Regions from separate parts of the Pseudocitrobacter corydidari genome, predicted to be linked through region 2. Evidence: predicted binding sites of a transcription regulator. Region 2 holds the regulator's gene; each other region holds the start of a gene.
What was found. Region 2 encodes CRP, which controls carbon source genes, mostly activating them, when cyclic AMP is high. Its sites were predicted from a motif close to ATGTGANNNNNNTCACAT; they were not measured.

Region 1: the regulator CRP is predicted to act here: its motif matches at 1,245-1,262, upstream of bhsA (multiple stress resistance protein BhsA).
Region 3: the regulator CRP is predicted to act here: its motif matches at 1,298-1,315, upstream of focA (formate transporter FocA).
Region 4: the regulator CRP is predicted to act here: its motif matches at 1,375-1,392, upstream of G163CM_RS03845 (arabinose ABC transporter substrate-binding protein).

Annotation. Positions count from the first base shown of each region.
Region 1 covers NZ_CP087880.1:1,123,574-1,125,778, forward strand. The annotation lists gene G163CM_RS05200 (hypothetical protein) at 1-216, shown strand, start outside; gene G163CM_RS05205 (TetR/AcrR family transcriptional regulator) at 451-1,086, opposite strand; gene bhsA (multiple stress resistance protein BhsA) at 1,336-1,593, shown strand; gene ldtC (L,D-transpeptidase LdtC) at 1,694-2,205, opposite strand, start outside.
Region 2 covers NZ_CP087880.1:4,273,469-4,275,673, reverse strand. The annotation lists gene G163CM_RS19795 (phosphoribulokinase) at 1-26, shown strand, start outside; gene G163CM_RS19790 (OsmC family protein) at 108-512, opposite strand; gene crp (cAMP-activated global transcriptional regulator CRP) at 813-1,445, shown strand; gene G163CM_RS19780 (YccS/YhfK family putative transporter) at 1,494-2,205, shown strand, end outside.
Region 3 covers NZ_CP087880.1:2,032,299-2,034,503, forward strand. The annotation lists gene ycaO (30S ribosomal protein S12 methylthiotransferase accessory factor YcaO) at 1-973, shown strand, start outside; gene focA (formate transporter FocA) at 1,374-2,205, shown strand, end outside.
Region 4 covers NZ_CP087880.1:829,557-831,761, reverse strand. The annotation lists gene araG (L-arabinose ABC transporter ATP-binding protein AraG) at 1-186, opposite strand, end outside; gene G163CM_RS03845 (arabinose ABC transporter substrate-binding protein) at 252-1,232, opposite strand; gene G163CM_RS03840 (DJ-1/PfpI family protein) at 1,525-2,082, opposite strand.

The sequences.
Region 1 (2,205 bases), 1.9 Mb from region 2:
CATATTAGCACGTATACGGATAAGGAAGACCTTGAAAAACTGCAATTTCTCTCTTCCAGTCAGTGTAAAATAGCTAATCAAAAATTTTGTGAACGACTTCATTTTGCGACTGTTTTGGCGTTAAAGGAGCAATTTAATGAAGAAAAAGAACCACCAGATAAAGACAAACGGATTGGACCTGATAATTATCAGCCAATGTCACTTGATGCTGTGTAACGGGGTACTGTGGCGGAGTCAGCATGAAGGGATTTAATTATATTCGACGGGTAAAAATATTTTTTGTTTTTATAATTTTCAATATCATGTTGCTTTCGAGTGTTAATGGATAAAAGACTTGAAGCTATTCAAAACGGTGTGCCTGATGATGAAAAATAGAGCGCTTTTATCGTAACGGGGAGTTCTTCACATACCAGCGCTCCCCGTCTCAACCGTTATCCTATTGCCAGAAAATCACTCACCCAACATATGCGGCCACAACCCCAGCGTCGTGCGGGTAATCTGCATCAACGTGTCAAAACTTGCGCCTTCGCGAGCGCTAATCGACATGCCCTGCAATACGCAGCTTAAGAAAAGCGCCAGCTCATTCACATCTTTCCCGGCCGGAATTTCACCTTTCTCCTGACGATGCTGTAAAAACTCGCGCAGGGTTTGTTCCTGAACGGCGTGGCGGGATTTAATGGTTTTGGCTATCTCTTTCGACGACGCCGCCAGCGCGGCGGACGTGTTAATCATAAAGCAGCCCGCCGGAGTGTCTTTACTGGTATAGCAGGTCGCGACAGCGGTGAAGTAATCCTTCAGCGCCTCATCCACACGCTTGTCATCACAACAGAGCTTCGCTTCATGTTTAGCAGCGAAGTGAGCGATGTAGTGATCGAGAACGGCGCGGAACAGCCCCTCTTTATTCACGAATTCTGCATACAGGGTAGGTGCTTTTGCGCCCGTGGCCTCTACGAGATCGGAGAGTGACGTGGCTTCGTAGCCATGCTGCCAGAAAAGCGTCATTGCTTTATCCAGCGCTGCTTCCCGGTCAAATACTTTTGGTCGACCACGGCCCTTTTTAGCGCAACTTTGCGTCTCAGTTGTCATAGTGCCGTTGTACCTCTTTCGGTTTTAGTGAACGCTCATTATAAAAATAATCGCTTCAGGCTGCCAGCGGTGAATTCCCAAAAATAAATAATTCATATGGGTATGAAAAATAGGCTGATTTTAATTATTTAAATGATCGTTATAAAAATCATGTTGACGAGTGATCCAGATCTCATTATCATTACCTTATCGATCGTTAAGTTAATAAAGTTTGCTCTACATCATAGTTCATCTGCATAGGTCATAATCATGAAAAACGTAAAAACTCTGGCTCTCGCCGCTGTTCTGAGTTCTCTGTCATTCGCAAGTTTCGCTGCGGTTGAAGTTCAATCTACCCCGGCGGATCAGCACAAAGTCGGTACCATCGCGGCATCAGCAGGCCCGAACCTGGCTTCTCTGGAAGATCAGCTGTCTCAGAAAGCAGACGAAATGGGCGCTAAATCGTTCCGTATCACTTCAGTAAGTGGTCCGAACAACCTGCACGGTACGGCTGTTATTTATAAATAAGCATTAACTCCCTCATTAATGCCGTTTTAAATAAGCCACTGCCATAAAAAAGCCCTGAGTGATCGCATCACTCAGGGCTTTTGCCTGTCTGGAATCAGCGTTACATCGACTGCTCTTGCGCAACATGATGGCGGGTGACGTCAACCGGCATGCCGGAGCGCAGCTCCATCGCATAGTTCATCACATCCGTATTCGTCTGTGCCTTCTCTTTAAACGCACTCATCGTCTCATTCAGCACAATAGGCTGCGTTTTCGGGTCATCATCGATATGTTTTGACAGCGGCTGGTGAACTTCAACCAGATGCACGCCGCCCGGTTCAACCGAGGCTTTAATCGGCGTGTTGATGATATTCACTTTGGTGCCCGGCGTAACTTTCTCAAACAAGTTGCGGATATCGCCATCGCGCAGGCGAATACAGCCGGAGCTGACGCGCATGCCGATACCAAAGTCGGCGTTCGTTCCGTGCAGCAGATAAACGCCGCCCTGAGCCGCTAAGCGAATGGCGTGATGTCCCATTGGGTTATCCGGCCCGGCGGGCATCACCGCAGGCAAAATTATGCCCTGTGCTTTATAGCGCGCGCGAATGTTTGCCGTGGGTGTCCAGGTCGGGT
Region 2 (2,205 bases):
TGATGGAAGGGAAGAAGATTGGGTGAAATAGCACCTTACCCGACCTACAAAGCTTTCGTAGGTCGGATAAGGCGTAGCCGCCATCCGACATAAAGGCGACGCGGGCGTTACCCCTCCACCACCTCATAAGAATGGGTAATGTTCACCGCTTTGCCCAGCATCAGCGCCACTGAACAGTACTTCTCAGCGGACAAATCCACCGCCCGGGACACCGCCGCATCTTTCAGTTCTTTGCCGGTCACAATGAAGTGCAGATTGATGTGCGTGAACAGACGTGGCGCTTCTTCGCGGCGTTCAGAGGTCAGCTTAACTTCACAATCGGTCACGTCGTAACGGCCCTTTTGCAGGATTGACACGACGTCAATAGCGCTACAACCGCCCGCAGCCATCAGCACGACTTCCATCGGGCTTGGCGCTTTATCACCTGAGTTGCCATCCATTAGAATCTGGTGCCCGGAAGCCGACTCACCCAGGAAGGTTAACCCTTCAACCCATTTCACACGCGCTTGCATAATAGTCACTCCAGAGTTGCAAATTTATTGTCAGATTACGCGCACATAACAAATCTCGCAACGGAAGTAGACCTGGGTCATGCTGAAGCGAGACACCAGGAGACACACGGCGAAAGCTATGCTAAAACAGTCGGGATGCTACAGAGATACATAAACGTACTGCATGTATGCAGAGGACATCACATACTGGCTGCGACAATTTTTGACGGCCAACTTCCCAGGTAGAGGGAAGGACATTATTTCCACCAGTGGTAGCCTGATTTGCCGCTGGCGATAGCTTATAACAGAGGATAACCGCGCATGGTGCTTGGCAAACCGCAAACAGACCCGACACTCGAATGGTTCTTGTCTCATTGCCACATTCATAAGTACCCATCGAAGAGCACGCTGATTCACCAGGGTGAAAAAGCGGAAACGCTGTACTACATCGTTAAAGGCTCCGTGGCAGTACTCATCAAGGATGAGGAAGGCAAAGAGATGATCCTTTCCTACCTCAACCAGGGCGATTTCATCGGTGAACTGGGCCTGTTTGAAGAAGGCCAGGAACGTAGCGCCTGGGTTCGGGCGAAAACCGCCTGTGAAGTGGCTGAAATCTCCTATAAGAAATTCCGTCAGCTCATCCAGGTTAACCCGGATATCCTGATGCGTCTCTCCTCTCAGATGGCGCGCCGTCTGCAGGTTACCTCTGAGAAAGTGGGCAACCTGGCGTTCCTCGACGTTACCGGTCGTATCGCACAGACGCTGCTGAATCTGGCAAAACAGCCGGATGCCATGACCCACCCGGACGGTATGCAGATCAAAATCACCCGTCAGGAAATCGGTCAGATCGTCGGTTGCTCCCGCGAAACCGTGGGCCGCATTCTGAAGATGCTGGAAGATCAGAACCTGATCTCCGCACACGGTAAAACGATCGTCGTTTACGGCACGCGTTAATCTCGTCTGACGGCGTATTGTTCGCGCAATACGCCGTTTTTGTCTCTTATGTGGCGCAGGCTGATTTACCACCCGGAAGTCAACTATGCACTGCGGCAAACGCTGGTGTTATGTTTGCCGGTCGCCGTCGGCCTGATCCTCGGCCAGCTTCAACACGGCTTACTGTTCTCTTTAGTGCCTGCCTGCTGCAACATCGCCGGGCTGGATACTCCCCATAAACGCTTCTTCAAACGCCTGATTATCGGTGGGTCTCTGTTCGCCGGTTGCAGCCTGATTGTGCAACTGTTGCTGGCCGATGATATCCCGCTGCCGTTTATTCTTACCGGTCTGGCGATGGTGCTGGGCGTTACCGCCGAAATCAGCGCGCTGCACGGGCGATTGCTTCCGGCCTCGCTGATTGCCGCCATTTTTACCCTGAGCCTGGCGGGCAATATGCCCATCTGGGAACCGCTGCTTATCTACGCGCTCGGCACGCTATGGTACGGGCTGTTTAACTGGTTCTGGTTCTGGCTATGGCGCGAACAGCCGCTGCGCGAGTCGTTGAGCCTGCTTTACCGCCAACTGGCGGAGTACTGCGAAGCCAAATATAGCCTGCTGACGCAACATACCGACCCCAATACCGCCCTGCCGCCGTTGCTTAATCGTCAGCAGAAAGTGGTCGACCTGATTTCCCAGTGTTACCAGCAGATGCACATGCTGGCGGCCAATCAGCACAATGATTACAAGCGCCTGCTGCGCGCCTTCCAGATGGGGCTGGATT
Region 3 (2,205 bases), 2.2 Mb from region 2:
GGCAAACGGCACCTGCTTTGCCTCCTTCGGCGCGCACCCGGACTTTGGCGTCGCGCTGGAACGTACCGTTACGGAACTGCTGCAGGGCCGTGGTCTGAAAGATCTGGACGTGTTCACGCCGCCAACCTTTGATGATGAAGAAGTCGCCGAGCATGCCAACCTGGAAACTCACTTCATCGATTCCAGCGGTTTGATCTCCTGGGATCTCTTTAAGCAGGATGCCGACTATCCGTTTGTGGACTGGAATTTCTCCGGCACCACCGAAGAAGAGTTCGCGACCCTGATGGCGATTTTCAACGCCGAAGATAAAGAAGTGTACATCGCGGATTACGAGCATTTAGGCGTCTACGCCTGCCGTATTCTGGTGCCGGGAATGTCGGATATCTATCCGGCAGAAGATCTGTGGCTCGCGAACAATAATATGGGCAGCCACCTGCGTGAGACAATTCTGACCCTGCCAGACAGTGAGTGGGAAAAAGAAGAGTACCTGAATCTGATTGAACAGCTTGATGAAGAAGGTCTGGACGATTTCACCCGCGTACGTGAACTGCTGGGCCTGGCAACAGGCAAGGATAATGGTTGGTACACCCTGCGCGTCGGTGAGTTGAAAGCGATGCTCGCGCTGGCCGGTGGCGATCTGGAACAGGCACTGATCTGGACCGAGTGGACAATGGAATTCAACGCGTCAATCTTTAGCGCCGAGCGTGCGAATTATTATCGTTGCCTGCAAACCTTATTACTGCTGTCGCAGGAAGAAGAACGCCAGCCGCTACAATATCTGAATGCGTTTATTCGTATGTACGGTGCTGAAGCCGTAGAAGCTGCCAGCGCCGCGCTGAGCGGCGAAGCACCGTTCTACGGTTTACAAGCCGTGGATAGCGATCTCGAAGCCTTCCCTGCGCACCAGTCGCTACTGCAAACCTACGAAAAACTGCAGTGTGCAAAAGCTGCGTTTTGGTCAAAGCAGGGCTAAAAAGACCGGAGAATAAGTAGGTTTAAAGATTACTCTACGCTATATTATGGGGCCGTTTAACGGCCCTTTTTTTATTTCTAAAATGCCGTAAATTAATTTGTGATAATTACGTTACGCACAAGTAAACACTATTATTGGTAGCTTACCAATAATGTTAATTTAAATGATCATTACTCCATTTTAATTAACTGGCAAAACGGGAGGCTGACGAAAAAAATCAACTGATATTGCAAACTTTAAAATTTATTTTTACTTTGATAATCAAAAAGTTATGCCGCTTTCGATGAAAAACCATTCGATTTGCGGGCCTATAAGCCAGGCGAGATATGATCTACATCAAATTCTCATCTATAATGCTTTGTTAGTATCTCGTCGCCGACTTAATAAAGAGAGAGTTAGTGTGAAAGCTGACAACCCTTTTGATCTACTTGTTCCTGCCGCTATGGCCAAAGTTGCCGAAGAAGCAGGTGTCTATAAAGCAACGAAGCATCCGCTGAAAACCTTTTATCTGGCGATTACTGCGGGCGTGTTCATCTCGATTGCTTTTGTTTTCTACATTACTGCCACCACAGGAACCGCGGGCATGCCTTTTGGCGTCGCGAAACTGATTGGGGGTATCTGCTTCTCACTGGGCTTGATTCTCTGCGTCATTTGCGGGGCCGACCTCTTCACTTCCACGGTACTGATCGTTGTGGCGAAAGCCAGCGGTCGCATCACATGGGGTCAACTGGCGAAAAACTGGTTGAACGTCTATGTTGGTAACCTGGTAGGATGTCTGCTCTTTGTTCTGCTGATGTGGCTCTCCGGCGAATATATGACCGCTAACGGTGGCTGGGGCATGAATGTCCTGCAAACCGCTGACCACAAAATGCACCACACATTTATCGAAGCCGTTGCACTCGGCATCCTGGCTAACCTGATGGTTTGTCTGGCTGTCTGGATGAGCTACTCTGGCCGCAGCCTGATGGACAAAGCCATGATTATGGTTCTTCCGGTTGCCATGTTCGTCGCCAGCGGCTTTGAGCACAGTATTGCAAACATGTTTATGATCCCAATGGGGATTGTGATTCGCAACTTTGCAAGCCCGGAGTTCTGGACCGCAGTTGGTTCAACCCCGGATAGTTTTTCTCACCTGACTATCATGAACTTCATCACTGATAACCTCATTCCGGTGACTATCGGGAATATCATTGGCGGAGGCCTGTTAGTTGGGCTGACATACTGGGTCATTT
Region 4 (2,205 bases), 1.6 Mb from region 2:
GCCCGCCGTCGGGGCATAGTTGCCGCTAAGAATCTTGAGCAGCGTAGATTTCCCTGCGCCGTTCTCGCCCATCAGCGCATGCACCTGCCCGGCATAGCAGTCGAAGCTGATATCGGATAACGCTTTCACGCCCGGGAAGGTTTTAGAAATGCCGCGAAACGAGAGATAAGGGGTTGACTGTTGCATAACCACTCCTGAATGACAGGGTCACCTCTCCCCCGGCAACCTGGCCGGGGGAGAGGCATCACGACTTACAGACCTTTTTTCGCCAGTTCTTCTTTGAAGTTTTCACGGGTAATCAGCACCACGTCGGTAACCGCAGTAAATTTCGGCGGCTCTACGCCCTTCTCTACCCAGTTGTAGAGCATTTCACTGGTTTTGTAGCCGTGAATATCCGGGCTTGGCAGCAGGGAACCATAGAAGCCAGTGGCCTGGGCTTTCGACAGTTCGTTCACCGCATCCACACCGTTGATACCGATGCCGATGACATCAGCCGCTTTAAAGCCCTGACCTTCCGTCGCGCGCACGCCGCCCAGAACGGTGTTATCGTTCATGCCGACGATCAGCCAGTGCTTCACGCCGGGATGTTGCACCAACATGGAGTTACCGGCATCAAACGCACCGGGGATATCGTTGGATTTGGTCGGGACCTGATAAATCTGTTTTTCCGGGAAGCCTGCGGCTTTCAGCGCATCCAGCGAACCGGTAGTACGACGACGCGCGGTATCCAGTTCATTGGCGGTGATCGCCATCACGGCGGTATCTTTCACGTCCCAGCCGCGTTTTTGCATCTCTTTATAGAGTTCCTGCCCCTGACGTGCGCCGATTTCACTGGCCGCCATCATCACCAGCGGAACGGTGTCCATCGGCTTGCCTTTAGCGTTAACGAACTGGTCATCGACGGTGATGACTTTCATGTCATAGCCGCGCGCTTTCGCCATAATCGCCGAGCCCAGTTTCGGATCCGGCGTACAGATAACGAACCCTTTCGCACCGTTAGCCGCCAGGCTATCGATGGCGTTCAGGGTTTTCTCGCCGTCGGGCACGGCAATTTTAATGACGTCAAAGCCTAAATCTTTGCCGGCTTTATCAGCAAACTTCCATTCGGTCTGGAACCACGGCTCTTCCGGCTGCTTCACCAGAAAACCGAGCTTCAAATTTTCTGCCATAGCTGATTGTGACATAACCGCTGCCAGGCCGATGGCGGCCAGCGCTTTAGTGAATTTGTGCATGGTATACTCCAGCCTTTGTGCTTTTATTTGTAGGGAAATAATCGGTTATAAAATTTAATTAGGACGTAAAACAACGTATTAGCCGTTTCGTTAATTGCTATACGGTTGTTAGCACATTAATAGCGGGAAAATATTTATCCATAAGAGAGCCGCATCACACCGCAGAATTACAGTAGTTGCATACATGGATTTAGCAGAAAATGACATACAGAAAGGGCGAATTGTCCGACAATTCGCCCTGGCAATAGCATTATAATCTATATTGTTAGCTAACTAATCCTTGTATAACGGATTACCACGGATAGTAGATGTGGTCCGCGTGATCGCGGACTGGCGCCTCATCCCCTAATAAGCGCGCCGCTACGGTAAAGGCGAAATCGAAGACATGACCAAATCCTTTCCCGCTGATGAGGTTGCCATCTTCCACTACCGGGGCATCAATATACTCACCGTCTTTAATATCCTGCCATAAGTCGCCAGAACAGACATAGCGACGGCCTTTAAGCAGGCCGTTACCTGCCAGCACGCGGGCGGCGGCAGAGCAAATGGGGCAAATATATTTTCCGGCTTCATCATGTGCGGCGACAAACTTCACCACGTCTTTATTTGCCGCGAGATTCACACTACCCTGCGGCCCGCCAGGCAGTACTACAGCGTCATAGATTTTATCCATACATTCCGCAAGCGTGGCATCCGCCACCATCGGGATATCGTGATAGCTCACCACCGCGCGCGATTCGGCGCAGGACACCAGTTCAACCTCAAGATGCAAACGACGCAGAATATCAATAGTGACAATCGCTTCGCCTTCTTCAAACCCGGGTGCTAACAGCACGGCAACCTGTTTCATTGTAACTCCTGTTTTATCGTAATCGGGGATTGGCCGAATAATTGCGCGCGAACCAATCTGCCTCACAACTGGCTAAAATGATCTAAAACAATTTCCTGGCTATTGAACTGTTTGTCTGATTCA